Regions from separate parts of the Streptomyces sp. NPDC093109 genome, predicted to be linked through region 2. Evidence: predicted binding sites of a transcription regulator. Region 2 holds the regulator's gene; the other holds the start of a gene.
What was found. The regulator HrcA, encoded in region 2, represses chaperone genes, less so after heat shock. The targets are predictions, from matches to a motif close to TTNGCACTCNGNNNNNCNGAGTGCNAA.

Region 1: a site for HrcA is predicted at 11,544-11,570, ahead of groES (co-chaperone GroES). Genes of this name have one in related genera too.

What each region holds. Positions count from the first base shown of each region.
Region 1 is NZ_JBFBEZ010000015.1:72,558-87,814, reverse strand. Features, by position in the region: gene AB0389_RS16810 (glycerol-3-phosphate dehydrogenase/oxidase) at 1-1,034, opposite strand, end outside; gene AB0389_RS16805 (nucleotide sugar dehydrogenase) at 1,327-2,589, shown strand; gene AB0389_RS16800 (GuaB3 family IMP dehydrogenase-related protein) at 2,662-3,786, opposite strand; gene guaB (IMP dehydrogenase) at 3,907-5,409, opposite strand; gene AB0389_RS16790 (sigma-70 family RNA polymerase sigma factor) at 5,528-6,103, opposite strand; gene AB0389_RS16785 (response regulator transcription factor) at 6,360-6,971, opposite strand; gene AB0389_RS16780 (WhiB family transcriptional regulator) at 7,375-7,710, shown strand; gene AB0389_RS16775 (MOSC domain-containing protein) at 7,771-8,451, shown strand; gene AB0389_RS16770 (SDR family oxidoreductase) at 8,527-9,300, shown strand; gene groL (chaperonin GroEL) at 9,372-10,997, opposite strand; gene groES (co-chaperone GroES) at 11,096-11,404, opposite strand; gene AB0389_RS16755 (polysaccharide deacetylase family protein) at 11,713-12,720, opposite strand; gene AB0389_RS16750 (class I SAM-dependent methyltransferase) at 12,830-14,155, shown strand; gene AB0389_RS16745 (hypothetical protein) at 14,182-14,559, opposite strand; gene AB0389_RS16740 (hypothetical protein) at 14,630-15,257, opposite strand, start outside.
Region 2 is NZ_JBFBEZ010000007.1:193,973-209,229, forward strand. Features, by position in the region: gene AB0389_RS10325 (16S rRNA (uracil(1498)-N(3))-methyltransferase) at 1-510, opposite strand, end outside; gene AB0389_RS10330 (nitronate monooxygenase) at 507-1,595, opposite strand; gene dnaJ (molecular chaperone DnaJ) at 1,967-3,106, opposite strand; gene hrcA (heat-inducible transcriptional repressor HrcA) at 3,107-4,123, opposite strand; gene AB0389_RS10345 (MBL fold metallo-hydrolase) at 4,299-5,021, shown strand; gene AB0389_RS10350 (DUF3097 domain-containing protein) at 5,054-5,884, shown strand; gene AB0389_RS10355 (Uma2 family endonuclease) at 5,862-6,452, opposite strand; gene hemW (radical SAM family heme chaperone HemW) at 6,554-7,786, opposite strand; gene AB0389_RS10365 (SpoIIE family protein phosphatase) at 8,004-10,085, opposite strand; gene AB0389_RS10370 (response regulator) at 10,396-10,980, shown strand; gene AB0389_RS10375 (long-chain fatty acid--CoA ligase) at 11,061-12,947, opposite strand; gene lepA (translation elongation factor 4) at 13,233-15,101, opposite strand.

The DNA of each region.
Region 1 (15,257 bases), on a different contig from region 2:
CGCAGCCCCGCGTACACGCCCTGTACGTCGTCCCGGGTGAGCGGCACGGACAGCACCGCGTTCACATGCTCCAGCAGATAGTCGATGTCGGCGCTGGAGGCGGCGGGATGGGCCTTGTCCAGGTCCCAGTCGGTGTCGGTGGTGCCCACGATCCAGTGGCGGCCCCAGGGGATGACGAACAGCACCGACTTCTCGGTCCGCAGGATGAGTCCGGTCGTGGAGTGGATCCGGTCCTTCGGTACGACCAGATGGATGCCTTTGGAGGCCCGGACATGGAACTGTCCGCGCTCGGCGATCAGTCCCTGGGTGTCGTCCGTCCACACCCCGGTGGCGTTGACGACCTGTCTGGCCCTGATCTCGTACTCCCCGCCGGCCTCCACATCGCGGACGCGTGCGCCGACGACCCGCTCGCCCTCCCGCAGGAATCCGGTGACCCGGGCCCCGTTGGCCACCTGGGCGCCGTAGGTGGCGGCCGTCCTGACCAGGGTGGCCACATAGCGCGCGTCGTCCATCTGCGCGTCGTAGTACTGCAACGCGCCGACCAGGGCGTCCTTCTTCAGGCACGGCGCCACCTTCAGCGCGTGCCGCCGGGAGAGATGGCGGTGGACCGGCAGCCCCCGGCCGTGCCCGGACGACACGGACATCGCGTCGTACAGCGCGACGCCCGAGCCGGCGTAGAGCCGCTCCCAGCCCTTGTGCTTGAGCGGGTAGAGGAACGGCACGGGCTTCACCAGATGGGGCGCCAGCTTCTCCAGCAGCAGCCCGCGTTCCTTGAGTGCCTCTCTGACCAGTGTGAAGTCGAGCATCTCCAGATAGCGCAGACCGCCATGGATCAGCTTGCTCGACCGGCTGGAGGTGCCGGCCGCCCAGTCGCGCGCCTCGACAAGGCCGGTCGCCAGCCCTCGGGTGACGGCGTCGAGGGCGGTGCCCGCCCCGACCACTCCCGCGCCCACCACCAGCACATCGAGTTCACGTTCGGTCATCGCCGCCAGCGCGCGGGCGCGCTCCGCCGGTCCCAGTGTCGCTGTCCTCACCGCTGCCTCCCGTCGTCCCCCGCGTGGTCGGGCTCACAGATCGATTCTGTCCGCAGTCACCGACTTCAGCCACCGGCTGTGGATAACTCCCGCCCGACCCCGCTCGCCCCTTCCCACCCCCCTACCCACCCCCGTCCCGCGCCCGGCTCCCACCCGACCCGCGGACTTCTCCGGCCACGCGATGCCGCATAACGGTCATATTTACGCCTAGTCTGACATTGCGCTCGCTCATTCTGTCCACCGGGCTTGCGCGCACCATCAGCTCCGGCTAGGGAAGGACGCGGCCACCGAAATGCCCGCAGATCTCGCCGTCATCGGACTCGGCCATCTCGGCCTCCCCCTCGCCCAGGCCGCCGTGGCCGCCGGTGTCCGCACCATCGGATACGACACCGACCCACGCCCCGTCGCGGAACTCGCCGCCGGCCACACCCCGGTCGACGGCCCGCTCACCGCCTCCGACGTCCGCCGGATGCTCTCGGGAGGCTTCCGCCCCACCACCGACACGACCGAACTGGGCCGCGTCCGTACCGCCGTGATCTGCGCCCCCACCCCCCTCGGCGCCGACGGCACCCCCGACCTCACCGCACTCGGCGACGCGGCCCGCGCGCTGGCCGCCCGGCTCCGCCCGCACACCACCGTGCTGCTGGAGTCACCCGCCGCGCCCGGCACGACGGAGGGGTTCCTGCGCACCCTCCTCGAAGAGGGCTCAGGACTGCGCGCGGGCCGCGACTTCCACCTCGCCTACTCCCCCGGCCGCCACGACCCAGGCAACCGCACCCACGGCTTCGCCAACACCCCCAAGGTGATCGGCGGCCTGACACCCGCCTGCACGGAAGCCGCCGCCGCCTTCTACGGGCGCCTCACCGACAAGGTCGTACGGGCCCGCGGCCCCCGCGAGGCCGAGACCGTCAAGCTCCTCGAAACCAACTTCCGGCATGTGAACATCGCGCTCGTCAACGAGATGGCCGTCCTCTGCCACGACCTCGGCGTCGACCTCTGGGACGTCATCCGCTGCGCCGAGACCAAGCCGTACGGCTTCCAGGCGTTCCGCCCGGGACCCGGCGTCGGCGGCCACGGCGTACCGATGGACCCCAGCCGCCTGCCGCACGCGGGCCGCACCCCCGGCCACCCGCTGCGTATGGTCGGCCTCGCCCAGGAGATCAACTCCCGGATGCCGCAGTACGTCATCCAGCGCTGCGCCGCCCTGCTGAACGAGCACGGCAAGTCCGCGCGCGGTGCCAGGGTCCTGCTCCTCGGCGTCACCTACAAACCCGACCTGGCCGACCGGGAGAGCTCACCGGCGACCGAGATCGCCCGCCGGCTGATGGACCTGGGCGCCGCCGTCAGCTACCACGACCCGTACGTCCCCCACTGGCGCGTACGGGAGCTGCCCGTTCCGCGCGCCGACTCCCTCTACGAGGCCGCCGCCCACGCCGATCTGACGGTCCTGCTCCAGCACCACCGTACGTACGACCTCCAGGGCCTGGCGGTCAAGGCACAGCTGCTCCTCGACACCCGAGGCGCGAGCCCGACGGGCACGGCCCACCGTCTCTGACAGCACCGGAAAAAGGAAAATGGCCGCCTCTTTCAAGAGGCGGCCATTTTCCAGAAATGCCTGGCGGAATCCCTAGCGGCGGTGCTGCGAGTCCGCCACCGTCACCTCGACCCGCTGGAACTCCTTGAGTTCGCTGTAGCCGGTCGTCGCCATGGCCCGCCGCAGCGCGCCGAAGAAGTTCATCGACCCGTCGGGGCTGTGCGAGGGGCCCGTGAGGACCTCCTCCGTCGTCCCGGCGATGCCCAGGTCCACCAGCTTGCCGCGCGGCACGTCCTCGTGGACGGCCTCCATGCCCCAGTGCCGGCCCTGGCCCGGCGCGTCCGAGGCGCGCGCCAGCGGAGAGCCGATCATCACGGAGTCCGCGCCGCACGCGATCGCCTTGGGCAGGTCGCCGGACCAGCCGACACCGCCGTCCGCGATGACATGCACATACCGGCCGCCGGACTCGTCCATGTAGTCGCGGCGGGCCGCCGCGACATCCGCGACGGCGGTCGCCATCGGCACCTGGATGCCCAGCACGTTACGGGTGGTGTGCGCCGCGCCGCCGCCGAAGCCGACCAGCACGCCCGCCGCGCCCGTACGCATCAGATGCAGGGCCGCGGTGTACGTGGCGCAGCCGCCGACGATGACCGGGACGTCCAGCTCGTAGATGAACTGCTTGAGGTTCAGCGGCTCGGCGGCGCCGGAGACATGCTCGGCGGAGACCGTCGTACCGCGGATGACGAAGATGTCGACCCCGGCGTCCACCACGGCCTTGGAGAACTGCGCGGTGCGCTGCGGCGACAGGGCCGCGGCCGTGACCACGCCCGAGTCGCGCACCTCCTTGATGCGCTGCCCGATCAGCTCTTCCTTGATGGGCTCGGCGTAGATCTCCTGGAGCCTGCGGTTGGCGGTCTCCTCGTCAAGACCGGCGATCTCGTCGAGCAGCGGCTGCGGGTCCTCGTACCGGGTCCACAGGCCCTCCAGGTTCAGTACGCCCAGACCACCCATCTCGCCGATGCGGATCGCGGTCCGCGGGGAGACCACCGAGTCCATCGGGGCGGCCAGGAACGGCAGCTCGAACCGGTAGGCGTCGATCTGCCAGGCGATCGAGACCTCCTTCGGGTCCCGGGTGCGCCGGCTGGGGACGACGGCGATGTCGTCGAACGCGTACGCCCTGCGGCCGCGCTTGCCGCGCCCGATCTCGATCTCAGTCACGATGTGTGGCCTTTCCTCTACGTCTGCCGTCCCAGTATCCCCGACGCCCGGCCACCGCTCGGCGCCCGCGGGGGTTCGTCACCCGCGGGCGCGGAGCGGTACAGGCTCCCGCCGGTGCTCTCAGCCCCGGGTGTAGTTCGGCGCCTCGACCGTCATCTGGATGTCGTGCGGGTGGCTCTCCTTGAGGCCCGCCGAGGTGATCCGGACGAAGCGGCCCTTGCGCTCCATCTCGTCGATGGAGGCGGCGCCCACGTACCCCATGGTCTGGCGGAGCCCGCCGACCAGCTGGTGCAGTACAGCGGAGAGGGGGCCCCGGTAGGGGACCTGGCCCTCGATGCCCTCCGGGACGAGCTTGTCGTCCGAGGAGACCTCGCCCTGGAAGTAACGGTCCTTCGAGTACGAGCGCCCCTGGCCGCGGGACTGCATCGCGCCCAGCGAGCCCATGCCCCGGTAGGACTTGAACTGCTTGCCGTTGATGAACTGGAGCTCGCCCGGCGACTCCTCGCAGCCCGCGAGCAGGCTGCCGAGCATGACCGTGCTGGCACCGGCGGCGAGCGCCTTACCGATGTCGCCCGAGTACTGGAGGCCACCGTCGCCGATGACCGGGATACCGGCCGCGATACAGGCCGCCGCGGCCTCGTAGATCGCCGTGACCTGGGGAACGCCGATGCCGGCGACCACCCGGGTGGTGCAGATCGAGCCGGGGCCCACGCCCACCTTCACGCCGTCCACGCCCGCGTCGATCAGCGCCTGCGCGCCGTCGCGGGTGGCGACGTTGCCGCCGATGACATCCACGGGAACGCTCGACTTGATCTTGGACATCCAGCTGAGCGCGTTGCTGTTGTGGCCGTGCGAGGTGTCCACGACGAGGAAGTCGACACCGGCCGCGACCAGCGCCTGGGACCGCTCCAGCGCCTCGGGGCTGGCGCCCACGGCGGCGCCGACGAGCAGCCTGCCCTCGGCGTCCTTGGCGGCGTTCGGGTACTTCTCGGCCTTGACGAAGTCCTTGACCGTGATGAGGCCCTTGAGGATGCCCGCGTCGTCGACCAGCGGCAGCTTCTCGATCTTGTGGCGGCGCAGCAGCTCCATGGCGTCCACGCCGGAGATGCCGACCTTGCCGGTGACGAGCGGCATCGGGGTCATGACCTCGCGCACCTGGCGCGCCCGGTCCACCTCGAAGGCCATGTCGCGGTTGGTGACGATGCCGAGCAGCTTGCCCGCGCGGTCGGTGACCGGGACGCCGCTGATACGGAACTTGGCGCAGAGCTGGTCGGCCTCGCCGAGCGTCGCGTCCGGGTGGACGGTGATCGGGTCGGTGACCATGCCGGACTCGGAGCGCTTCACGAGGTCGACCTGGTTGGCCTGGTCGGCGATGGAGAGATTGCGGTGCAGCACACCGACGCCGCCCTGCCGCGCCATGGCGATCGCCATGCGGGACTCGGTGACCTTGTCCATCGCGGCGGAGAGCAGCGGGATGTTCACCCGGACGTTGCGGGAGACCAGCGACGCGGTGTCCACCTGGTTGGGCAGGACTTCCGAGGCGCCAGGCAGCAGCAGCACGTCGTCGTATGTCAGCCCGAGCGTCGCGAATTTCTCGGGCACTCCGTCGACGTTTGCAGTCATGACACCTTCCCCAAATGACCTTGATCGGTGCGGATGTCCATGCTAACGGGCTCCGCGAGCCTCTCATTCCACGAACAAGATCACCGAACGGCTTCGTATATTCATACGTGCCCGGCGATCACTGCCCGGCCAGGGCCCGCAGTCTGCTGAGCGCGCGGTGCTGCGCGACCCGTACCGCACCCGGCGACATCCCGAGCATCTGCCCGGTCTCCTCGGCCGTCAGCCCGACCGCGACCCGCAGGACGAGCAGCTCGCGCTGGTTGTCGGGGAGGTTGGCGAGCAGCTGCTTGGCCCATTCCGCGTCACTGCTGAGCAGGGCGCGTTCCTCGGGGCCGAGCGAATCGTCCGGCCGCTCGGGCATCTCGTCGGAGGGCACCGCCGTCGATCCCGGGTGCCGCATGGCGGCGCGCTGGAGGTCGGCGACCTTGTGCCCGGCGATGGCGAAGACGAACGCCTCGAAGGGGCGTCCGGTGTCGCGGTAGCGCGGCAGCGCCATCAGTACGGCGACGCAGACTTCCTGCGCGAGGTCCTCCACAAAGTGGCGAGCGTCACCCGGCAGCCGGCTCAGCCGCGTACGGCAGTAGCGCAGCGCAAGCGGGTGCACACGCGCCAGCAGGTCGTGCGTCGCCCGTTCGTCGCCGCCGACGGCACGGTGAACGAGCGCACCGATCACCGTGGGCTCGTCTTCGCGCATCGGTCCATGGTGCCTTGGCGGCTGCTGATCGGCGGCGCCGCGTCCGTAGTTGTGCACCGAAGCGTTATGAGCGGGTGCGGCAGAACTCATTCCCGGCGCCCTCCCCTCGCGCTCGTCCGACTCGTCCCCGAGGAACTCCACATCTCCAAGGATGCGGCATAGCGCGGGAAACGAGTGTGTACGGGCGTACGTCGCCCCCGCCGGCCCGGTCGGCCCCGCCCGCCTCACGACGGGCGGGGGCGCACGGACCGCGAGCTCAGCGGACCAGACCCCAGCGGAAACCGAGGGCCACCGCGTGGGCCCGGTCCGAAGCGCCGAGCTTCTTGAAGAGGCGCCGGGCGTGCGTCTTGACCGTGTCCTCCGAGAGGAACAGCTCGCGGCCGATCTCCGCGTTGGAGCGGCCGTGGCTCATGCCTTCGAGCACCTGGATCTCGCGCGCGGTCAGCGTGGGCGCGGCGCCCATCTCGGCGGAGCGGAGCCGGCGCGGCGCGAGGCGCCAGGTCGGATCGGCGAGCGCCTGCGTGACGGTCGCGCGCAGCTCGGCGCGGGAGGCGTCCTTGTGCAGATAGCCCCGGGCGCCGGCGGCGACCGCGAGGGCCACGCCGTCCAGATCCTCCGCCACCGTGAGCATGATGATCCGGGCGCCGGGATCGGCGGAGAGCAGCCGGCGGACCGTCTCCACTCCCCCGAGGCCCGGCATCCGGACATCCATGAGAATCAGATCGGACCGATCCGCGCCCCAGCGGCGGAGGACTTCCTCGCCGTTGGCCGCGGTCGTCACGCGCTCGACACCGGGCACGGTCGCGACCGCGCGGCGGAGCGCCTCTCGGGCAAGCGGGGAGTCGTCGCAGACGAGGACGGATGTCATGACCGTCCTCCGCAGCTGATGCGCGTCACCTTGAGCCTCCAGGCTGGTACATATCGTCACCTGTGCGATTGACGCTCTCGGACATGTGCCCGATCGCTCATTCTCTCAACCGCCTCGCACACTCAACGATGGTCACTCGAAAGAGTTACGGGTTGGACGATCGAGTTCCGCACTCCCCGTGAGGGGGCGTACACGGAGCAGAGTGGCCGCGCGTGCCGCGTCCCCCATCCGAGGCATGCCCCATTTAGAGGCTTTTCTTCACTTTTACTGGTGTCTGTGGCTAGATTTGCCATCAGTCATATTTACATCTACTTACATATTAGATGTACGGTCGTGAGCGAGCCTGTTTCCGCTGTCGTATCCGCCGTATCCGCCTCAGCACGGTTTCAAGGGGACATGAGCAATGGCAGATTTCTCCCGCCTTCCCGGACCGAACGCCGATCTGTGGGACTGGCAGCTCCTCGCGGCATGTCGTGGTGTGGACAGTTCGCTCTTCTTCCACCCGGAGGGGGAAAGAGGCGCGGCGCGGAGCGCGCGTGAGAACTCGGCGAAAGAGGTGTGCATGCGCTGCCCGGTCCGCGCGGAGTGCGCGGCACACGCGCTGGCGGTACGGGAGCCGTACGGCGTGTGGGGCGGGCTGACCGAGGACGAACGCGAGGAGCTGATGGGCCGGGCGCGTACCCGGCTGATCACCGCGTCGGCGACACCTGACCCTCCGGGCGCGCGTTCAGGAGAGTGAAGAAACGTTCCTCCATCGGCGCGTCCGGACGTCCCGGCGCGTCCGGGCTAGCGTGCCCGTATGAAGCTTCTGACCGTGAATGTGGGCCGGCCGAAGACCGTCGAGTACAGCGACGCCCCGGGCGGCGCGACGGGAATCGACAAGCGTCCGGTGGACGGCCCCGTCCGGGTGGCGGCCCCGGGGGCGAAGGGGACGGGTGCGAGCGGGCTCGACGGTGACGCCGTCTGCGACCTGCGCCATCACGGCGGCACCGACCAGGCGGTCTACGCGTTCGCCCGGGAGGATCTGGACTTCTGGGAGCGGGAGCTGGGCCGGCCGCTGGCCAACGGCGTCTTCGGCGAGAACCTCACCACGTCCGGTCTGGACATCACCGGCGCGAAGATCGGGGAGCGCTGGCGGATCGGCTCCGAGGTGGTGCTGGAGACGACGAGCGGACGGATCCCGTGCCGTACGTTCCAGACCTGGCTGGGCGAGAAGGGGTGGGTCAAACGCTTCACCCGGGAGGCGGTGACCGGGGTGTATCTGCGGGTCATCACCCCCGGCGAGATCCGCGCGGGCGATCCGATCGAGATCGTCCACCGGCCCGGACACGAGGTGACGGTGGGGATGGCGTTCCGCGCGGTGACGACCGAGCGGGAACTGCTGCCCCGGGTGCTGGCCGCCGGGGACGCGCTGCACGCCGAGGAGCTCAGGATCGCGCGGGAGTACGTGGCCGGGCTGGGGAGGGCCGACGGGGCGTGAGGCGCGGTTGGATCTTCCGTCCGCCTACGGAACATTCACATCAAGTGCACCGAGGTAGGCACTAACGTGCCGCGTATGACGACTGCTCTGATTACGGGCTCGACGGCGGGCATCGGTGCCGCCTTCGCGCGACGGCTGGCGGCCGACGGGCACAACCTCGTGCTGGTGGCCCGCGACACCGAGCGTCTGCGCGAGCAGGCCACCGAACTGCACGACCGGCACGGCATCGAGGCCGAGGTGCTGACCGCCGATCTCGCCACCGACGGCGGTATCGAGTCGGTGGAGAAACGGCTCGCGGACCGCAGACACCAGGTCGACCTGCTGGTCAACAACGCGGGGTTCGGCAACAAGGGGCGCTTCCTCGAAGTCCCGATGACCGACGAGCTGACGATGCTGAAGGTGCACTGCGAGGCGGTGCTGCGGCTGACCTCGGCGGCGGTCACGGGGATGAAGGCGCGCGGCCGGGGCGGGGTCGTCAACGTCGCGTCGGTGGCGGCGTTCGTGCCGCGCGGTACGTACGGCGCGTCGAAGGCGTGGGTCGTCCAGTTCACCCAGGGGGTGGCGCGGGATCTGGCCGGTACGGGGGTACGGCTGATGGCGCTCTGCCCGGGTTTCGTACGCACCGAGTTCCATGAGCGGGCCGGGATGGGGACGGACAGGATCCCGGACTGGATGTGGCTGGACGCCGACAAGCTGGTGACGGCGGCGCTCGCCGACCTGGCGCGCGGCAAGGTCGTGTCGGTGCCGGATCCCCGGTACAAGGCGCTGATGGGAGCGGTGAAGCTGGCGCCGCGCGGGCTGCTGGGCGGGATCACGTCGAAGACCGGCCGCAAGTACGGCCCCCAGTGACGCGAACGGCCCGGCACCCCCCGAAGGGGTACCGGGCCATCCGCGGCGGCTGATCGGCCGCGTGAAGCAACTCAGTGGCTGTGGCCGTGGCCGCCGTGGCCCGCGTCGCCCTCGTCCTCGGCCGGCTTCTCGACGACCAGGGTCTCGGTCGTGAGCAGCAGGGAGGCGATGGAGGCGGCGTTCTCCAGGGCGGAGCGCGTGACCTTGACCGGGTCGATGACGCCGGCCTTCACCAGGTCGACGTACTCGCCGGTGGCCGCGTTGAAGCCGTGGCCCTTCTCCAGCTCCGCCACCTTGGAGGTGATGACGTAGCCCTCGAGACCGGCGTTCTCGGCGATCCAGCGCAGCGGCTCGACGACGGCGCGGCGGACGACCGCGACACCGGTGGCCTCGTCGCCCTCCTTGCCGAGGTTGCCCTCGAGCACCTTGGCGGCGTGCACCAGAGCGGAGCCACCACCGGAGACGATGCCCTCCTCGACCGCGGCGCGGGTCGCGGAGATGGCGTCCTCCAGACGGTGCTTCTTCTCCTTCAGCTCCACCTCGGTGGCGGCGCCGACCTTGATCACGCACACGCCGCCGGCCAGCTTCGCGAGGCGCTCCTGGAGCTTCTCGCGGTCCCAGTCGGAGTCCGTGGACTCGATCTCGGCCTTGATCTGGTTGACGCGGCCGGCGATCTCGTCGGAGGCACCGGAGCCGTCGACGATGGTCGTGTCGTCCTTGGTGACGGTGACGCGGCGGGCGGAGCCCAGGACGTCCAGACCGGCCTGGTCGAGCTTGAGGCCGACCTCCTCGGCGATGACGGTCGCGCCCGTGAGGGTGGCGATGTCGCCGAGCATGGCCTTGCGGCGGTCACCGAAGCCGGGGGCCTTGACCGCTACCGCGTTGAAGGTGCCGCGGATCTTGTTGACGACGAGAGTGGAGAGCGCCTCGCCCTCGACATCCTCGGCGATGATCAGCAGCGGCTTGGAGCCACCGCCCTGGATGACCTTCTCCAGCAGCGGCAGCAGGTCCTGGATGCTGCCGATCTTGCCCTGGTGGATCAGGATGTACGGGTCGTCGAGGACGGCCTCCATACGCTCCTGGTCGGTCACCATGTAGGGGGACAGGTAGCCCTTGTCGAAGGCCATGCCCTCGGTGAAGTCCAGCTCCAGACCGAAGGTGTTGGACTCCTCGACGGTGATGACACCGTCCTTGCCGACCTTGTCCATCGCCTCGGCGATCAGCTCGCCGACCTGGTCGTCCTGCGCGGAGAGCGCGGCGACGGCGGCGATGTCGGACTTGTCGTCGATCGGGCGGGCGGTGGCGAGGAGCTCGTCCGACACGGCCTTGACCGCGGCGTCGATGCCCTTCTTCAGAGAGGCCGGGGAAGCGCCCGCGGCGACGTTGCGCAGACCCTCGCGGACCAGCGCCTGGGCCAGCACGGTGGCGGTGGTGGTGCCGTCACCCGCGATGTCGTTGGTCTTGGTCGCCACCTCCTTCACGAGCTGGGCGCCCAGGTTCTCGTACGGGTCGTCCAGCTCGACCTCGCGGGCGATGGTGACACCGTCGTTGGTGATGGTGGGGGCGCCGAACTTCTTGTCGATGACGACGTTGCGGCCCTTGGGGCCGATCGTCACCTTCACCGTGTCGGCAAGCTTGTTGACGCCGCGCTCAAGGGCGCGACGGGCGTCCTCGTCGAACTTCAGGATCTTCGCCATGGCTGCTTCTCTCGTCCTCTCGCATGAACTGCGCCCCCGTCCGCCCGGCGATCGCTGGGTGGCCGAGGGCGCAGCTCAAAAGCAAAACTTTCGGTGAATTACTTCTCGATGATCGCGAGTACGTCGCGAGCCGAGAGGACGAGGTACTCCTCGCCGCTGTACTTCACTTCGGTGCCGCCGTACTTGCTGTACAGAACGACATCGCCGACGGAAACGTCGAGCGGAAGACGCTCGCCGTTCTCGAAACGGCCCGGGCCCACGGCCAGGACGACGCCCTCCTGGGGCTTCTCCTTGGCGGTGTCCGGGATGACCAGGCCAGAGGCCGTGGTCTGCTCGGCGTCGAGCGGCTGGACCACAATGCGGTCCTCGAGCGGCTTGATGGCAACCTTGGTGCTGGCGGTCGTCACGATCCGACCTCCCCCTTCGGAGATCTCGGTGCTATGTCTGGGTGGCGACCGGATAGACCCGTCGTCGCGGGTGCCGGATCTGTCGATCGCGCTTGGCACTCTCCAGTGGGGAGTGCCAGAACAGAGACTATGACCGCGATTAGCACTCGGTCAAGCGGAGTGCCAATCGAGACAGCGTGGCGCGTCTCCGGCGCGCGTCTCCGGCGCGTGCGCGCCGTAACGGAAACGCGCACCCGGATCCAGAGGTTCCGGGTGCGCGAAGCGGTGCGGGGAAGTGCGGGGCACGGGGTGCCGGGCAGATCAGCGGATCAGACGTAGTCCTCCAGCCGGGCCACCGCGTATCCCTTGTCCGTGATGCGCTTCATCGCGGCCCTGACCAGGTCGGGCATGGTCGCCTTCCAGTCCGCGGGCCCACGGAAGTGGGTGAGGATGATGTCACCGGGGTGCAGGTCCTCGTCCCACTCGCGCCACTCCATCCGGTCGGGGTACGCCTCGGCCGTCCAGAGCGGCAGCGCCTTCACGCCGCAGGTCTTGGCGGCGCGCACCGTGTCGCCGTTGTAGTTGCCGAACGGCGGCCGGAAGAGCGTGGGGCGCTTCCCGTACCGCTGCTCGATCTTGTCCTGCTGGTCGCAGATCTCGCGCCGCTGCTCCTCGTACGACAGGCCGGGCAGATACGGGTGGTTGAGCGTGTGGTTCTGGAGGGTGACGCCCCGGTCCTGCATCTGCTTGAAGTAGCCGTAGTTGTCGTTGATGACGTAGTCGCTGAGGAAGGCCGTGTACGGGATCTTCAGCTCGGTCATCATCCGCAGCAGCTCGGGGTCCTTGTCGATGCCGTCGTCGATCGTCAGGAAGACGACGCGGTCCTTGACCGGGACGGTGGTGAAGACCGGCGGGAGGTTCTCGCCCTCCTCCTCGTTCGCGATCTCGAAGCCCTTGCGGTTGGTGATCACCGGCTTGACCGCGGGGGGCGCGGGCGCGGCCAGGGGCGTCTTGTCCAGCCCCCACTTCTTCGCCGCGACGGCCCGCGCGGCCTGCGCCTTCCGTACCGCCTCGGCGTTCGCGGGCGCGTTTCCGGGCGCGTTCGCGGGACCGCCGGCACCCTCGGCCGGCGGCCCGCCGTGCAGCACTCCCGGTACGGGCCTGGCGGGCGGTTGGGCGGGCGGCCCGGCGGATTCGCCGGAGCCGGCGGCGCAGCCGGATCCGATGGCGGCGGCCACGAGCACCGCCAGCGCCACGCGCACGTGGTTCCCGGCGCGGCGGCGGGGCGCCGTGCCACGGGTTCGAGCCTTGGCCTCACCCGTACCCTTTGCGGTCATTTCTTCGTTTTGTCGTACTAGTTGCATGGCGCCGCATCCTGTCAGCGCGCGGCGCCCGCGCACGGCCGACACCGCGGCCGGGCGCGCACCGTCCCCCGGCTGGCCCACAATGGACCGGGTGACCGACCGCGCCCCCGCACCCTCCCCCTCGCCCGCCGAAACGCCCGTCGAAGCCGCCGACGGTGACGCGCGCCCGCTGCTCGCGCCGCTGCTCTCCGCCGAGGGCCAGGCCCTCCTCGCCGAGCTGCGGGACCACGACCCGGCCGGGGAGCTCGCCGTGGCGACCCGGCTGCGCCGCGACCACCCGGCCGAGCTCGTCTCGGCCGCGCTGGCCCAGGCCCGGCTGCGGCAGCGGGCAGTGGCGAAGTTCGGCGCGGACGACGCGTACCGCATGTACTTCACGCCCAACGGCGTCGAGCAGGCCACCCGCGGCAGCGTCGCCGCCTACCGGGCCGCCCGCCTCCGTACGCTCGTCGCACCGCCCCCGCCCGCGCCCTCGCCCGCGCTCGACCCGGCCGTCCGCGTCACCGATCTGTGCTGCGGGATCGGCGGCGACGCCATCGAGCTGGCCCGGGCGGGATTCGCCGTCTCCGCCGTCGACATCGACCCGCTGACCTGCGAGATCGCCCGCACCAATCTGCGCACCCTGGTCCCCGGCGGCCCGCCCGCGACCGTGACGCGCGCCGATGTGCGGGAGCACGACCTGTCCGGCGCGGAGGTTCTCTTCATCGACCCCGCGCGGCGCGGCGGCCGGGGCAGGATCTTCAACCCGGAGGCGTACTCACCGCCGCTGTCCTGGGCGATCGAGGCGGTACGGCGCGTCGGTACGGGAGCCGTCAAGATCGCGCCGGGAATCCCGCACGAGCTGGTCCCCGACGACTTCGAGGCCGAGTGGATCTCGGACGGCGGTGACGTCAAGGAAGCCGTGCTCTGGCACCATCGCGCCGTCGTCCCCGGCACCCGCCGCGCCACCCTGCTCACGCCAGGCACCCCGGCCGCCGCGCCCCTCACCCTCACCGGCCGCGGCCTGCCCGACCCGCCCGTCCGGCCGGTCGGCCGTTTCCTGTACGAGCCCGACGGCGCCGTCATCCGCGCCCATCTGGTCGCCGAGGTGGCCGAGGAACTGGCCGGCGGGCTGGTCGACGCGACGATCGCGTACATCACGGCCGACGCGGCCCGCCCCACCCCGTACGCGACCGGCTACGAGATCACCGACGAACTGCCGTTCAGCCTCAAGCGGCTGAAGGCGCTGCTGCGGGAGCGCGAGGTCGGCGTCCTGACGGTGAAGAAGCGCGGCTCCGCCGTGGAGCCTGAGGAGCTGCGCCGCCGGATGAAGCTCAAGGGCCCGCACGCGGCGACGGTCTTCCTCACCCGGGTCGCGGGCGCGCCGACGATGCTGATCGGCCACCCCGTGGAACGTCCCGACCGGCCCTGACCGGCACGGCTGCCCGACCGCGCGGCTCAGGCGAGGTCGGTCAGTTCGTCGGCGTAGACCGTGGAGAGCGGCTGCGGGCCCACGTACTGCTGGCAGTTGCACTGCCGGCGCTCGTACCGCAGCGGCTTCTTCTCCTCGTCCCACTCCACCGCGGTCTCCATGTCCTCGTGGCACTTGCCCTTGCGGTCGTGCTTGGCGAGGTGGTGCGAGCAGCCGCAGACCGGTTCCGGCTGCTTGTGGGCCTCTTCGAGCGCGAGCCGTTCTCGCTCGCGCTCCCGCTCCGCCAGCTCAAAGCGTTCGATTCTCCGCTCGTGCCGGGTCCGGAGCGCGGTCCGGCCCGTGTCGGCTATCCAGCCGAAGCCCCCGACGATGAAGAAGACAAAAACCCACCAAAGCCAGTCCATCCGCCGCCCCTTACCCCTGAATGGCGCATGCGTTCCCCCTCAGGATAGGACGGACCCGGTAGGAACGGGCTCAGCGGTGCGCTCCACCGCCCCGGCGGACCGGCACCGGGTGCAGCAGCCGACCGGCCCAGAGCTGGTGGTCGACGGCCTGGAACAGCCCCAGCAGCCCGGTCAGCAGGACGGTGACACCCAGCCCCAGCGAGTACGCCACACCGCCCAGCGTGAACGACTCCGGGGCGGTGGAGGCGGCGGTCGCCTCGGTGATCGCGACGCAGGCGGGCAGTATGGTCGCCAGCCCCAGCAGAGACAGCGCCACCGACGGCAACAGCCACCCCACGCACCGCTCGTGGACGCGCAGCCCCGGATCGGTGACGCGGTCCAGCGCCGCCCACTCGTCCAGCCGCTGCCGGACGTCCCGGCCCACGCTCAGCCACCGCCCGGCGCCGATCGCGGCCGGCACCAGCAGCACCAGCGCGAGCGCCAGCGACACGACCCCGGTCCCGAGCCCGAGCCCCCCGTCCTCCAGGCTCCGTACGGCCAGCCCCACCGCCGCCCAGCCGCCCACGGCGACCGCCCCGAGCAGCCAGAGCACCGCCAGCCGGCCGACGGAGAGCCCACGCCGCGCCAGCTCGGCCATGACCCGGTCCCGGTCGGCGAGCAGCGCCTCGCGATCCTGCTCCGGGTCCACGTCCGGATCC
Region 2 (15,257 bases):
CGCGAAGTCCGCCGTCGCCAGCAGCGCGGCGACCTGCTTCGTACTCATCGCACCCGCGATCTCGGGGAACCGCACCCGCCGCGACTGCTTGCCCGCCTCGCGCGCGGTGGCGCGCCATTTGGCGAGCGCTCTGGCGCCCCGGTCACCCTTCCACTGCGTGATGCAGCGCGAGGCCGCCCACGGGACGACGGCGTCCACGCCGGTCTCGGTCATCGTCTCGACGGCCACCTCGCCCCGGTCACCCTTGGGCAGCGCCTGGACGACGGTGATGTGCGGGGTCTCCGGCGCCTCCTCGGACACCGAGTCGAGCTGGACGATCAGCCGGTCCTTGCCCTCGGTGTCCAGGACGACGCAATCGGCCCACATTCCGGTGCCGTTGGTCAGGATGACGTCCTCGCCGGGCCGCATCCGCTTCACGGAGACGGCGTGCCGTCCCTCGGCGCCTTCCAGTACGTACCGCCCGCCGCTCCCGGCGTCGAAGTGGTCGACGACGAAGACGGGCGCGGTCACGCGGCGCTCCCCGGTCCGTACGCTCCGTGTGTCAACTGGCCGCGGCCCTCGTCGAGTTCGGTGAGGAGCAGCTCGATCAGCTCTCCGGCGGGCAGTTCGCGGGCCATCCTGTGGCCCTGTCCGGCCCACAGCGCCATGCCCTGCGCGTCGCCCACGCGGGCGGCGGCCTTGCGGAGTCCGGAGGTGAGGTGGTGGACCTCCGGGTAGGCGGCGGGCGCGTACGGGCCGTGCTCGCGCAGGAAGCGGTTGACGAGCCCGCGGGCGGGGCGGCCCGAGAACGCGCGGGTCAGCTCGGTCCGTACGAACAGCGGGTTGGTCATGGCCTGTTTGTGCAGCGCGTTGGCGCCGGACTCGGGGCACACCAGGAAGGCCGTACCGAGCTGCGCCGCGTCGGCGCCGGCCGCGAGGACCGCCGCGATCTGGCCGCCGCGCATGAGGCCCCCGGCCGCGACGACCGGGATCTGTACGGTCTCCCTGACCTGCGCCACCAGCGACAGCAGCCCGATGCCCGTACCGTCGGTGGCCGGATCGTCGCGGTGCGTGCCCTGGTGGCCGCCGGCCTCGATGCCCTGGACACAGACGGCGTCGGCACCGGCCCACTGGGCGGCCTGGGCCTCCTCGGGGGTGGTCACCGTGACGACGGTGTACGTACCGGCCTTGGCGAAGGCGTCGAGGGTGGTGCGGGTCGGGCACCCGAAGGTGAACGAGACGAGCGGTACGGGGTCGTCGAACAGGATCGCCAGCTTGGCCTCGTAGGCGTCGTCCCGCCCCGATTCGGGGTCGCCGAGCGGCGTCTCGTACCAGGTGGCCTCGCCGGCGAGCTGGTTGCGGTAGACCTCGACGGCCGCGGGGTCGGCGTAGTGCGGCTGCGGCATGAAGAGGTTGACGCCGAAGGGCTGGGAGGTGAGCCCGCGGAGCTGCTTGATCTCCTCGTACATGCCGTCCGCCGTCTTGTACCCGGCGGCGAGGAACCCGAGACCGCCGGCCTCGGAGACGGCCGCGGCGAGTTGCGGGCAGGACGCGCCGCCCGCCATGGGCGCCTGCACGATCGGATACCGGCAGAGATCGGTCAGTACGGAGGACATGAACGCATCGTGCCATGTCCCGTGTGACAGGTTCGAATCGGCGTCGCATCAGGCGTGTGACAGGAAAATATGACAGCAAAACGAGGCGGGCCCGGGGGAAGAATCCCCCGGGCCCGCCTCGCACGAACTACTGCCTGCGCGTCCGACCGAGTCCCGCCCAGCGCCCGTTGAACGCGTCCTTGAGGCGCGAGAACAACCCCTGCTGCCCCGGCTGACGGTGCCATCCCGGGGGACCACCCCCGGACCCCCGGCCGACAAGACCGCCTAACGCCCGTTGAACGCGTCCTTGAGGCGCGAGAACAACCCCTGCTGACCAGGTTGACGGTGCCATCCCGGGGGACCACCCCCGGACCCCCGGCCGACAAGACCGCCTAACGCCCGTTGAACGCATCCTTGAGACGCGAGAACAGCCCCTGCTGCCCCGGCTGGAACTGGCCCGTGGGCCGTTCCTCGCCCCGCAGCTTCGCCAGCTCCCGCAGCAGGCGTTCCTGCTCCGGGTCCAGCTTCGACGGGGTCATCACCTCGACGTGCACGATCAGGTCACCCCGGCCGCCGCCCCGCAGATGCGTGATGCCGCGCCCGTGCAGCGGGATCGACTGGCCGGACTGGGTGCCGGGACGTACGTCGATGTCCTCCATGCCGTCCAGCGTCTCCAGCGGGCACTTCGTGCCCAGCGCCGCCGCCGTCATGGGGACCGTGACCGTGCAGTGCAGATCGTCACCGCGCCGCTGGAACATCGCGTGCGCCAACTCGTGGATCTCGACGTAGAGATCACCGGCGGGGCCGCCGCCGGGGCCGACCTCGCCCTCGCCCGCGAGCTGGATCCGGGTGCCGTTGTCGACACCGGCCGGGATCTTGACCGTGAGCGTACGGCGCGAGCGGACACGTCCGTCGCCGGCGCACTCGGGGCACGGCGTCGGTACGACCGTACCGAAGCCCTGGCACTGCGGGCACGGCCGCGAGGTCATGACCTGGCCGAGGAACGACCGGGTGACCTGCGAGACCTCGCCGCGACCGCGGCACATGTCACAGGTCTGGGCGGAGGTGCCGGGCGCGGCGCCCTCGCCCGAGCACGTCGTGCAGACGACGGCCGTGTCGACCTGGATGTCCTTGGTCGTGCCGAAGGCCGCCTCGTTGAGGTCGATCTCCAGCCGGATCATGGCGTCCTGGCCGCGCCGCGTGCGCGACCGCGGGCCACGCTGCGACGCCGTACCGAAGAACGCGTCCATGATGTCGGAGAAGTTGCCGAAGCCGCCCGCGCCGAACCCGCCCGCGCCACCGCCCCCGCCGCTCGCCGAGAGGGGGTCGCCGCCGAGGTCGTAGACCTGCTTCTTCTGCGGGTCCGACAACACCTCGTACGCGGCGTTGATCTCCTTGAAGCGTTCCTGCGTCTTGGGATCGGGGTTGACATCCGGGTGCAGCTCGCGGGCGAGCCGCCGGAATGCCTTCTTGATCTCGTCCTGAGAAGCGTCGCGGCGCACGCCGAGTACGGCGTAGTAGTCCGTGGCCACTTACGACTCCGCCAGGATCTGTCCGACGTAACGTGCCACTGCGCGTACCGCTCCCATCGTTCCGGGGTAGTCCATGCGGGTCGGTCCGACCACGCCGAGTTTTGCGACTGCCTCGTCGCCCGAACCGTAGCCGACCGCGACGACGGACGTGGAGTTGAGGCCCTCATGGGCGTTCTCGTGCCCGATACGTACGGTCATGCCCGGGTCCGCCGCCTCGCCGAGCAGCTTGAGAAGCACCACATGCTCCTCCAGCGCCTCCAGCACCGGCCGGATGGTCAGAGGGAAGTCGTGTCCGAAGCGGGTGATGTTGGCGGTGCCGCCGATCATCAGCCGCTCCTCGGTCTCCTCGACCAGGGTTTCGAGCAGGATCGCGAGCACCGTGGAGACGGTCCCGCGGTCCTCCTGTTCGAAGGAGTCGGGCAGATCCTGCACCAGCTGCGGGACGTCCGCGAAGCGGCGTCCGACGATCCGGCTGTTGAGCCGGGCCCGCAGGTCCGCGAGGGACGTCTCGCCGAAGGGCGCGGGGCAGTCGACCATGCGCTGTTCGACCCGTCCGGTGTCCGTGATCAGGACGAGCATCAGCCGGGCGGGCGCGAGGGCGAGCAGCTCCACGTGCCGCACCGTCGACCGGGTCAGCGAGGGGTACTGGACGACGGCGACCTGCCGGGTCAGCTGCGCCAGCAGCCGTACCGTACGGCCCACGACGTCGTCGAGGTCGACGGCGCCGTCCAGGAGGTTCTGGATGGCCCGGCGCTCGGGCAGCGACAGGGGCTTGACGCCGGCCAGCCGGTCGACGAAGAGCCGGTAGCCCTTGTCGGTCGGGATGCGCCCGGCGCTGGTGTGCGGCTGGGCGATGAAGCCCTCGTCCTCCAGCACCGCCATGTCGTTGCGGACGGTGGCCGGGGAGACCCCCAGCTTGTGCCGCTCGGTGAGCGCCTTGGAGCCGACGGGCTCCTCCGTACCGACATAGTCCTGGACGATCGCGCGCAGCACCTCAAGCCTGCGTTCGCTGAGCATGCGGCACACCTCCAGCTGTCGTCCGTCCGGATCTGCCTGGCACTCGCTCATGTGGAGTGCCAGTACTCCCCGTGCCAGTGTACGGCCGTGAACCGGACCCCTAGCAAGGGCGACCGACCACGCTACCTCGCCCAATACCCGGACCGGCGCCGGGTGACTCCCGTAGCGTCCCGGTATGGACGTCCATTGGGAAGAGCACGGGTGGGAAGAGCTGGCTCCGGGGGTCGGGCGACGGCGGCTGCCGCGCTGGGACGCGACGGTCGGCGTGGTGGCCGGGGAGGACGGGGTCCTGCTGTTCGACACCGGTTCGTCGGTCCGGGAGGGCGCCGAACTGCACGCGCAGGTACGGTCGCTGCTCGGCGGCCGGCGCGTGACACATGTCGCACTCAGCCATCTCCACTTCGATCATGTACTGGGTACGGCGGCGTTCCCCGGGGCGGCGGTGTACGGCCCTTCCGGCATGGCTGAGCTGCTGGCCGGCGGCGGCGAGGAGCTGTACGGGGACGCCGTGCGGGAGGGCGCGGATCCGGCGGAGTCGGCGGCGGCGGTGCAGCTGCTGGAGCCGCCCGCGCGCGTGGTGGCCGGGGAGCTGACGCTGGACCTGGGCGGCCGGCGGGTGCTGCTGGCGAACGCGGGGCCCGGGCACACCGGGCACGATCTGGCGATGCTGGCGCCGGGCTACCCGGGGGTCGTCTTCTGCGGCGATCTCGTCGAGGAGTCCGGCGAGCCGCAGGCCGGCCCGGACGCGGTCCCGTCGGACTGGCCGGCCGCCCTGGACCGGCTGCTCGCGCTGGGCGGCTCGGACGCGCTGTACGTGCCGGGGCACGGGGCGGTGGTGGACGCGGTGTTCGTACGGGCGCAACGCGACGCGCTGGCCGCGCGGTTCGGCGTGTCGTAGCCTCCGCGCGCGGTGCGGCCTATCGTCTTCGGATGCGCAGCTACAGCCCCGACCTGACCCCGCCGTGGAAGAAGCGGGCCACGCCCGCGCCGGAGGTCCCCGCCGATCCCGATCTGGTGGTCGAGGAGGTGTCGACGGGCTTCTGCGGCGCGGTGGTCCGCTGCGAGAGGACGGCGGAGGGCCCGACGGTGACTCTTGAGGACCGGTTCCTCAAACACCGGGTTTTCCCGCTGGTCCCTGGCGGCTTCCTGCTGGAGGGCCGGGTGGTGACGCTGGTACGCCCCTCGGCCGCCGCCGCCCCGGCCCGGCCCGCCCGTACGGCCTCGGGCTCGGTCGCGGTGCCGGGCGCCCGGGCCCGTGTCGCGCGGGCGGGCCGCATCTACGTGGAGGGCCGGCACGACGCCGAGCTGGTCGAGAAGGTCTGGGGCGACGACCTGCGGATCGAGGGCGTGGTCGTGGAGTACCTGGGCGGCATCGACGACCTCCCCGCCGTCGTGGCCGACTTCGCTCCGGCCCAGGACGCCCGCCTGGGCGTCCTGGTCGACCACCTGGTCCCCGGCTCGAAGGAGTCCCGCATCGCGGGCGCGGTGACGGGTGCGGACGTCCTGGTGGTGGGCCACCCGTACATCGACGTCTGGGAGGCGGTGAAACCGTCCTCGGTGGGCATCCCGGAGTGGCCGCGGGTACCGAGGGGCGAGGACTGGAAGACGGGCGTCTGCCGCGCCCTGGGCTGGCCGGAGAACACGGGGGCGGCCTGGCAGCACATCCTGTCGAAGGTGCACTCGTACAAGGACCTGGAACCGGCGCTGCTGGGGCGGGTCGAGGAGCTGATCGACTTCGTTACGGCCGGTAGTGACGCCTGATGTCGGGAAGCGTCTCGAAATCGGAGGTGTCCAGCTCGACACCGAGCATCTCCAGCGTGGCGGTCTCGCCGAATTTGGTGGTCCGCGTCGTCCGGTAGTCGGCGGCCTCCCCCTTGCGGGCCGGCTCGGTGAGCAGCAGGCAGAGCCCTGCCATGGGGTCGATGATCAGATAGGCGGGCACCCCGCCCGCCGCGTACATGGAGCGCTTGATTCCGTAGTCCCGGTCCACGCTGGTCTTGGAGACCACTTCCACCAGCAGGGTGACGGCGGGAGCGGGGATGAGCCGCCCGGGGCCGTCCTCGGCGCCCCGGGCGAGCACGACGAGATCGGGCTGGGGTTCGCTCGTCTCGCCGGGGATGGCGATGTCCTGGGTCTGGAGCCGCCTCCAGCGTTTACGCGGAATCTGGTCCTGCACGGACTCCACGATTCCGTTGTGGACCCGGTCGGGCCCGGCCATCATCACAATGTCCCCCCTGAGGAGTTCCGCCTTGTATCCCTCGGGGACCTCAAGGTCCTCGAAGAACGTGGCGATGCTGCTGGTGATCGGTCGCTCATCCACAGCGGTCATCTCCGTGAACCTCCACATTCCGCCGCTTCTGTTGGCAGCAGACTAGGAAAACAGGGTAAGCAGCCGTGCCCGATCCCGCCGGGATTCACCCCGGCGAGTGATCAATCCACCAGGTCCCTGACGACCGCGTCCGCCAGCAGCCGCCCCCGCAGGGTGAGTACCGCGCGGCCCTCCGCGTAAGGAGCGGGCTCCAGGAGGCCGTCCCTTACCGCGCGGGCGGCGGCCGAGGCGCCCGCCGGGTGGAGCAGGGAGAGCTCGCAGCCGTCGCGGAGCCGCAGCTCCAGGAGGATGCGCTCCACGCGGCGGTCGTCGTCGGCGAGGATCTCGCGGCCGGCGCCGGGCGAGCGGCCCTCCGCCAGGGCCGCCGCGTACGCGCCCGGGTGTTTCACGTTCCACCAGCGGACACCGCCCACGTGGCTGTGGGCGCCGGGGCCCGCGCCCCACCAGTCCGCGCCGCGCCAGTACAGCTCGTTGTGGAGGCAGCGGGCGGCCTCGGAGGTGGCCCAGTTGGACACCTCGTACCAGGAGAAGCCGGCCTCCGCGAGCACCTGGTCCGCGATCAGGTACCGGTCGGCGTGCTCGTCGTCGTCCGTCATCGGGACCTCGCCGCGCCGGATCCGGCGGGCAAGGCCGGTGCCCTCCTCGACGATCAGGGCGTACGCGGAGATGTGGTCGGGGCCCGCGCCGACCGCCGCCGCGAGCGAGGCGCGCCAGTCGTCGTCGGTCTCGCCCGGCGTGCCGTAGATCAGATCGAGGTTGACGTGGTCGAAGCCGGCCGCGTGGGCCTCCGCGACGCAGGCCTCGGGCCTGCCGGGGGTGTGCGTACGGTCCAGGACCTTCAGGACGTGCTGCTTCGCGCTCTGCATTCCGAAGGAGATCCGGTTGAAACCGCCCTCCCGCAGCTCCGCCAGATACGCCGGATCCACCGATTCCGGATTCGCCTCGGTGGTGATCTCGGCGTCGTCCGCGAGCCCGAACTCGTCCCGGACCGCCGCCAGCATCCGTACGAGGTCGGCGGCGGCCAGCAGGGTGGGCGTGCCGCCGCCGACGAAGACCGTACGGACCTGCCGCGGGTCGTCGCCGAGCACCTTCCTGGCCAGCCGGACCTCGTCGGCGAGGGTCTCCGCGTAGTTGTCGCGGGAGGCGAGGACACCGCCGGAGCCGCGCAGCTCGGTCGCCGTGTACGTGTTGAAGTCGCAGTAGCCGCAGCGGGTCGCGCAGTACGGAACGTGCAGGTAGAAGCCGAGGGGCCGGTCCGCCGCGCCCGCCAGGGCGTGCCGGGGCAGCGCTCCGGTCTCGGGCATGGGGTCACCGTCGGGCAGTGCGGAAGGCATACCCACCAGTGTCGCGCACCGGACGGGCGGCACGGTCCGGTGCGGTCCCGGAGGCGGGACGGAGTGGCCGGTCCGCCGTACGGCCGCGGTCCGGCACGTGGCATCGCCTTCCGGGCACAGTCACGGCAGGCGGCAGCGGCAGGCGGCGAGTGGCCCCGGCGGTGGCGGGACTGGCCTCGCCCGCGCCCGGGGCCAGTCCCGCCCTCGCCGCCGCCCCTCACTCCGCCTGGAACACCAGCAGCGCCAGATCGTCGCCCGGCGGTGTCTCGGCGAACTCGTGCACCGCCCGCCGTATCCGCTCGGCCACGCCCTGCGCCGTCAGCCCCACGCACCCCGCCAGGGCCCTGGCGAGCCCGTCGCCGTCGTCCAGCAGCCTGCGGCCGGAGCGGCGCTCGGTGACGCCGTCCGTGACGCAGAGCAGCGTGTCGCCTGGCATCAGGTCGAAGGTGCTGCTCTCGTACGCGACCTTGTCGACGACCCCGAGGAGCACCTGGGGCTCGGCCGCCGCCACGACGGTGCCGTCCGGGCGCAGCAGCAGCGGCAGCGGGTGGCCCGCGCTGGCGAGGGTGCAGCGTACGCCGCCGCCCTCGCCGGGCAGGGGCATCAGCTCGCCGTACAGCAGCGACAGGAAGCGGGCCTGACCGCCTTCGGGCGGCCCCGGCGGCCCGGGCGCGTACAGCTGCGCGGTGGCCGCGCCGGGGCCGCTCCCGGCGGGGTTCCCGGCACCGGCCACGCCGGCCGCGCCCGCGACGGCCAGCGGTGTCGCCGATTCCGCCGCCTCGGTCGCGTCGTCGAGCAGCAGCCGGTTCAGCCGGTCGAGGACCGCGCCGACCCGGTAGCCCTCGCGGGCGAGCAGCCGCAGCCAGGGGCGGGCGAGGCCGGTGACGACGGCGGCCTCGGGGCCGCTGCCCTGGACGTCGCCGAGCATGAAGCACCAGCGGTCGCCGGGCGGGCACGGGAAGACGTCGTAGAAGTCGCCGCCCGCGAGCCCGTCGCCGCTCGGCTCGTACACCAGGGCGCTGGCGACGCCGGGGATCCGCGCCACCTGGCTGGGCAGCAGCCCGCGCTGGAGGACGCGGCTGATGGTGACCTGGCGGGTGTAGCGGCGGGCGGCGCCGATCGCTAGGGCCACCCGCCGTGCGAAGTCCTCGACGAGCGCGGTGACTTCGTCGGGGACGGCGGCGCGGCCCGGCCGGCCGAGCATGAGCGTGCCGAGGACGCGGCCGTTCGCGACCAGTCGGCAGGCGAGCGCGGCCCCGCCGCCGGAGCCGGAGCCGGCGCCCGGTGCGGCGCCCGGTGCGGAGCCCGCGCCGGGCGCCTCCGTACCCGGCGCCTCCGTACCCGGCCACGGCACCTGCGCCGCGTCGCCCCGGGGCGGGTCGGGCAGCCTCGGCGGCGCCTTCTCCAGCGCGGCGCGCAGCGGCTCGATGCGGGACTCGTCGGCGTGCCAGACCCGGGCGAGCCGGGGCGCGGCGCCGGCCTGGCCGTCCTCGCCGTCCAGCCAGACCGCGCACCACTCCGCGAGCCGGGGGACGAGCAGTTGGGTGGCGAGCGCCGCGACGAGTTCCTCGTCGAGCTGTCCGGCGAGCAGTTCGGACGCCTCGGCGAGGAAGGAGAGCGCGCCCCTGCCCGCCCACTGCGGGCCGTCGCGGACCGGCCGCCGGGAGACCGGCGCGAGGATCTCCGCGGCCCGCAGACCGCGGCGCAGGGCGGGTTCCGCGGGCCGGCCCGGTGCCGAGTCGCGGCCTTCGAGCGGCAGCCGGGCCCAGACGGTCTTGAGGCCCGGGCGGTAGGTGATGCCCCAGCGTTCGGCGAGGGCGGCGACGAGCTGCAGCCCCCTGCCGTACTCGGAGACGCCGGCCAACGGCTGTTCCCGCGTGTGTTCCCTGGCCTGCTCGCGCAGGTCGTCGGGGTCCCCGGGCTCGTTCTGTATCGCACGGTCGGGGTGGTGGTCGGCGACTTCGATGACGACGGCGGCCGGCTCGTCGTCCTCGCCGCCGGGCGTCTCGGCGGGCGCCTCCAGCCGGCAGAGCACCTCGACGGTCGTCCCCGCGTGCACCACCGCGTTGGTGACGAGTTCGTCGACGATCAGCACCGCGTCGTCCGCGAGCAGATCGGTGCTGTGCCTGCCGGGCGGACACTGTCCGTCGCCGTGGCAGAAGGTACAGGTGGCGAGCAGCCCGAGACTGGTCCAGTCGGCGAGCGCCGCGCGCGCGAAGCGGCGGGCGGCGGACGGGGCGAGCGGATTGCCGGGCAGACTGGTACGTGATGTGGACCGCGCGCCCCCACGTAACGGCACCTGGGATGCCGGAAGGTGAAGGGTGTCGCGCGGAATCGGAATGGGCCCCACTGCGGCTCCTGATCCGGTTCTGGCGTTGTGCCGCTTACGATCCCGACAGCGTGACAGACGGAACGCGTTCCTATGCGCCGAGTCAGGGAAGTGGGCGGAGATTGTTCCCGGGTATTGACAGCGGCACGTGCGCGGGGATCAAGGACAACGGCCACGTCACGACACGCGTCCAAACGGGCCGAACGGTATGCGGAACCGCTCAGGACAGAGCATTCTTGCCTGCCTGGCCGAAACACAAAGGCCGGACAAGGAGAACGGGATGAGCAGGACAACAGTCACCACCGAGCGCGCGAGCATTCTGCTCGTCGATGACATGGAGGACAATCTCGTCGCGCTCGAAGCGGTGCTGGCCTCACTGGACGAGCCGCTCGTACGGGCCCGTTCGGGCGAGGAGGCGGTACGGGCGCTGCTGGAGCGGCCGTTCGCGGTCGTCCTGCTGGACGTGCGGATGCCCGGGATGGACGGCTTCGAGACCGCGTACCGGATCAAGCGGCTCGACCGGGCCAAGGACATCCCGATCATCTTCCTGAACGGGCCCGACTCCGACAGCGGTTACGCGTTCCGGGGGTACGCGACGGGCGCGGCGGACTTCCTGACGAAGCCGTTCGACCCGTGGATGCTGCGCGCGAAGGTCAGCGTCTTCCTCGATCTGCACCGCAAGAAGCGGGCGTTGGAGCGGGCGCTGACCCGGGAGCAGGAGCAGCTCGGGGAGATCGCGGGGCGGTTGTCCTCGATCGAGGATGTGCTGCGCAGCATCGCGCCGGACGAACTCGCGCTGCTGGGGCCTCAGTTGGCGCGGATAGAGGATTCGCTGGGCGAACTGCGGCGCGGACGGGGGGAGTAGCGCGGCCGGCGCCCCGCGCCCGCACCCCGCCCTCCCCCGCGCCGCCGCTCGCCCGCGCCGCCGCTCCCCCCGCGCCGCGCTCACGCCTCCCGGGCGCCCGCGTACATCTCCTCGATCAGGTCCTTGTACTCCCGCTCCACGACGGGCCTCTTGAGCTTGAGGCTCGGGGTCAGCTCGCCGTGCTCGATGTCCAGGTCGCGCGGGAGCAGCCGGAACTTCTTGATGGTCTGCCAGCGCTGAAGACCTTCGTTGAGCCGCTTCACATAGCCGTCGATGAGCCGCTCGGCCGCCGCCGAGCCGACGATCTCGGCGTACGGCTTGCCCGCCATGCCGTTCTCGGCCGCCCAGCCGAGGATGGCCGGTTCGTCGAGCGCGATCAGCGCCGTGCAGAAGTTGCGGTCCGCGCCGTGCACCAGGATGTTGGAGACGAACGGGCACACGGCCTTGAACCGGCCCTCGACCTCGGCCGGTGCGATGTACTTGCCGCCGGACGTCTTGATCAGGTCCTTCTTGCGGTCGGTGATGCGCAGGAAGCCGTCGACCGACAGCTCGCCGATGTCACCGGTGTGGAACCAGCCGTCGGGCTCCAGCACCTCCGCCGTCTTCTCGGGCAGCCCGTGGTAGCCGTCCATGATGCCCGGGCCGCGCAGCAGGATCTCGCCGTCGTCGGCGATCCGTACCTCCGTGCCGGGCAGCGGTTTGCCGACCGTGCCGGTGCGGTACGCCTCGCCCGGGTTGACGAAGCTGGCCGCGCTCGACTCGGTCAGCCCGTACCCCTCCAGGATGTGGATCCCGGCGCCGGAGAAGAAGTAGCCGATGTCGGGCGCGAGGGCCGCCGAGCCGGAGATCGCGGCGCGCAGCCGGCCGCCGAACGCCTCGCGGAGCTTGCCGTAGACGAGCGCGTCGGCGGCCTTGTGCTTCACGCCGAGGGTGAGCGGTACGGACTTGGTCCCGGTGCGGCGGAAGTTGTCCTGGGAGACCTTGGCGTACTCACGGGCGACACCGGCCGCCCACTGGAAGATCTTGTACTTGGCGCCGCCACCGGCCCGGGCCTTGGCCGCGACCCCGTTGTAGACCTTCTCGAAGATGCGCGGTACGGCCGCCATATAGGTCGGGCGGACCACCGGCAGATTCTCGATGATCTTGTCGACCCGGCCGTCCACGGCGGTGACATGGCCGACCTCGATCTGTCCGGAGGTCAGCACCTTGCCGAAGACATGGGCGAGCGGCAGCCACAGGTACTGGACGTCGTCAGGACCGATCAGGCCGGTGGCCGCGATGGCCTTGGCCATGTACGACCAGTTGTCGTGCGTCAGCCGTACGCCCTTGGGGCGGCCGGTGGTGCCGGAGGTGTAGATGAGGGTGGCGAGCTGGGCGGCCTCCAGCGCGGCCACCCGTTCCTTGACCGCCTCCGGGTTCTTCGCCAGATACTCCGTGCCGCGCGCCTCCAGGTCGGCGAGCGAGAGCACCCAGTCCTCCGGGTCGCCCTCGGCGGGCAGCGCGTCGGCCGCCTCGATCACCACGACATGGGCCAGGTCGGGCAGCTCGCCCCGGCACTCGCGGGCCTTGGCGAGCTGGGCCGCGTCCTCGGCGATCAGCACCCGGCTGCCGGAGTCGGCGAGGATGTACGCGGCCTCCTCGGTGTTGGTCGAGGGGTAGACGGTGGTGGTCGCGGCGCCCGCGCACATCACGCCGAAGTCGGCGAGGATCCACTCGACCCGGGTGGCGGCGGCGAGCGCGACGCGCTCCTCGGGCCGTACCCCCAGCGCGATCAGGCCGGCGGCCACCGCGTAGACGCGCTCGGCCGCGGCGCCCCAGGTGAGCGTGCGCCACTCGTCGGGGCCGCCGCCCGCGGCGGGTACGGGGTAGCGGTACGCGTCCCCGTCCGGCGTGGCCGTCACCCGCTCAACGAAGAGGGCGGCCACGGAAGGCGGCCGGTTCTCGATCAAGTTCTGTGTGTCGCTCACGACATCCTCCGGGCCCGCGGCTGTGCTGCGTGACTGACTGAGTGGCTGGCTGAATGGGGTGACTTGCGAGTAACTAACCGATGAGTAACTATGCGTCGCGATCAGACTAGAGGCCGTCAGGCCGGTACGTAAGGGGCCGTGACCCTCCGCTTCCCGGCCAACTGCCCACCGGGACAACGACGGGAGCCCCGGCTGGGACTCCCGGCCGGGAGCACGACGGGTCCCCGCGCCGTCGCGCGGGGACCCGTCACGTACCGCGTGTCCCGATCCCGTTCCCGCTTTCCCCTACTTCTTCGCCTTGCCGCCGGACTCGTCGCTGGAGAGCACCGCGATGAACGCCTCCTGCGGGACCTCCACGCTGCCGACCATCTTCATCCGCTTCTTGCCCTCCTTCTGCTTCTCCAGCAGCTTCCGCTTCCGGGAGATGTCACCGCCGTAGCACTTGGCGAGGACGTCCTTGCGGATGGCGCGGATCGTCTCGCGGGCGATGACCCGGGAGCCGATGGCGGCCTGGATGGGCACCTCGAACGCCTGCCGCGGGATCAGTCCGCGCAGCGTGGCGACGAGCCGGACCCCGTACGCGTACGCCTGGTCCCGGTGGGTGATCGCCGAGAACGCGTCGACCTTGTCGCCGTGCAGCAGGATGTCGACCTTGACCAGGTTGGCGGTCTGCTCGCCGGTGGGCTCGTAGTCGAGCGAGGCGTAGCCCCTGGTCTTGGACTTCAGCTGGTCGAAGAAGTCGAAGACGATCTCGGCGAGCGGCAGGGTGTAGCGGATCTCGACCCGGTCCTCGGAGAGGTAGTCCATGCCGAGGAGGGTGCCGCGGCGGGCCTGGCACAGCTCCATGATCGAGCCGATGAACTCGCTCGGCGCCAGGATCGTGGCCCGGACGACCGGCTCGTGCACCGAGTCGATCTTGCCCTCGGGGAACTCGCTCGGGTTGGTGACGGTGTGCTCGCTGCCGTCCTCCATCAGGACGCGGTAGACCACGTTGGGGGCGGTGGCGATCAGTTCGAGCCCGAACTCGCGCTCCAGCCGCTCCCTGATCACGTCGAGGTGCAGCAGCCCGAGGAAGCCGACGCGGAAGCCGAAGCCGAGGGCCGCGGAGGTCTCCGGCTCGTAGACCAGCGCGGCGTCGTTGAGCTGGAGCTTGTCGAGGGCGTCGCGCAGCTCGGGGTAGTCCGAGCCGTCCAGCGGGTAGAGGCCCGAGAACACCATCGGCTTGGGGTCCTTGTAGCCGCCGAGCGCTTCGGTGGCGCCCTTGTTGAGGGTGGTGATCGTGTCACCGACCTTCGACTGACGGACGTCCTTCACGCCGGTGATGATGTAGCCCACCTCGCCGACGCCGATGCCGTCGGCCGGGGTCATCTCCGGGGACGAGACGCCGATCTCCAGCAGCTCGTGGGTGGCGCCGGTGGACATCATCCGGATGCGCTCGCGCTTGTTGAGCTGGCCGTCGATGACCCTGACGTACGTCACGACACCGCGGTACGAGTCGTAGACGGAGTCGAAGATCATCGCGCGGGCGGGGGCGTCCGCGACGCCGACCGGCGCCGGTACGTCCCTGACGACCCGGTCGAGCAGCGCGTCCACGCCGACGCCGGTCTTCGCGGAGACCCTGAGGACGTCCTCGGGCTGGCAGCCGATGAGGTTCGCCAGCTCCTCCGCGAACTTCTCCGGCTGGGCGGCCGGCAGGTCGATCTTGTTGAGCACCGGGACGATGGTGAGGTCGTTCTCCATCGCCAGATAGAGGTTGGCGAGGGTCTGCGCCTCGATCCCCTGGGCGGCGTCGACCAGCAGGACCGTGCCCTCGCAGGCTGCGAGCGACCGGGACACCTCGTAGGTGAAGTCCACGTGGCCGGGCGTGTCGATCATGTTGAGGACATGGGTCTTCCCCTCGTCCTCCCCCGTCCTGGGGGCCCAGGGCAGCCGGACGGCCTGGGACTTGATCGTGATGCCGCGCTCGCGCTCGATGTCCATCCGGTCGAGGTACTGAGCACGCATCTGCCGCTGGTCGACCACACCGGTCAGCTGGAGCATCCGGTCGGCGAGGGTCGACTTGCCGTGGTCGATGTGCGCGATGATGCAGAAGTTACGGAGCAGCGCCGGGTCCGTACGGCTGGGCTCGGGCACGTGGCTGGGGGTCGCGGGCACGCAGGGTCCTGATTCTTGAGACGCGCGGCGTCTCGTCTCGGGTCGACTCGGATCTATACGTAGGCTCCATCGTCCCACGGGTGCGGGACTGCGACCGGTTTGGGCCGGTCGGAGGCGCGCTGGTACTCTGAACAGCTGTGTCTCGTGCCTTCTCCG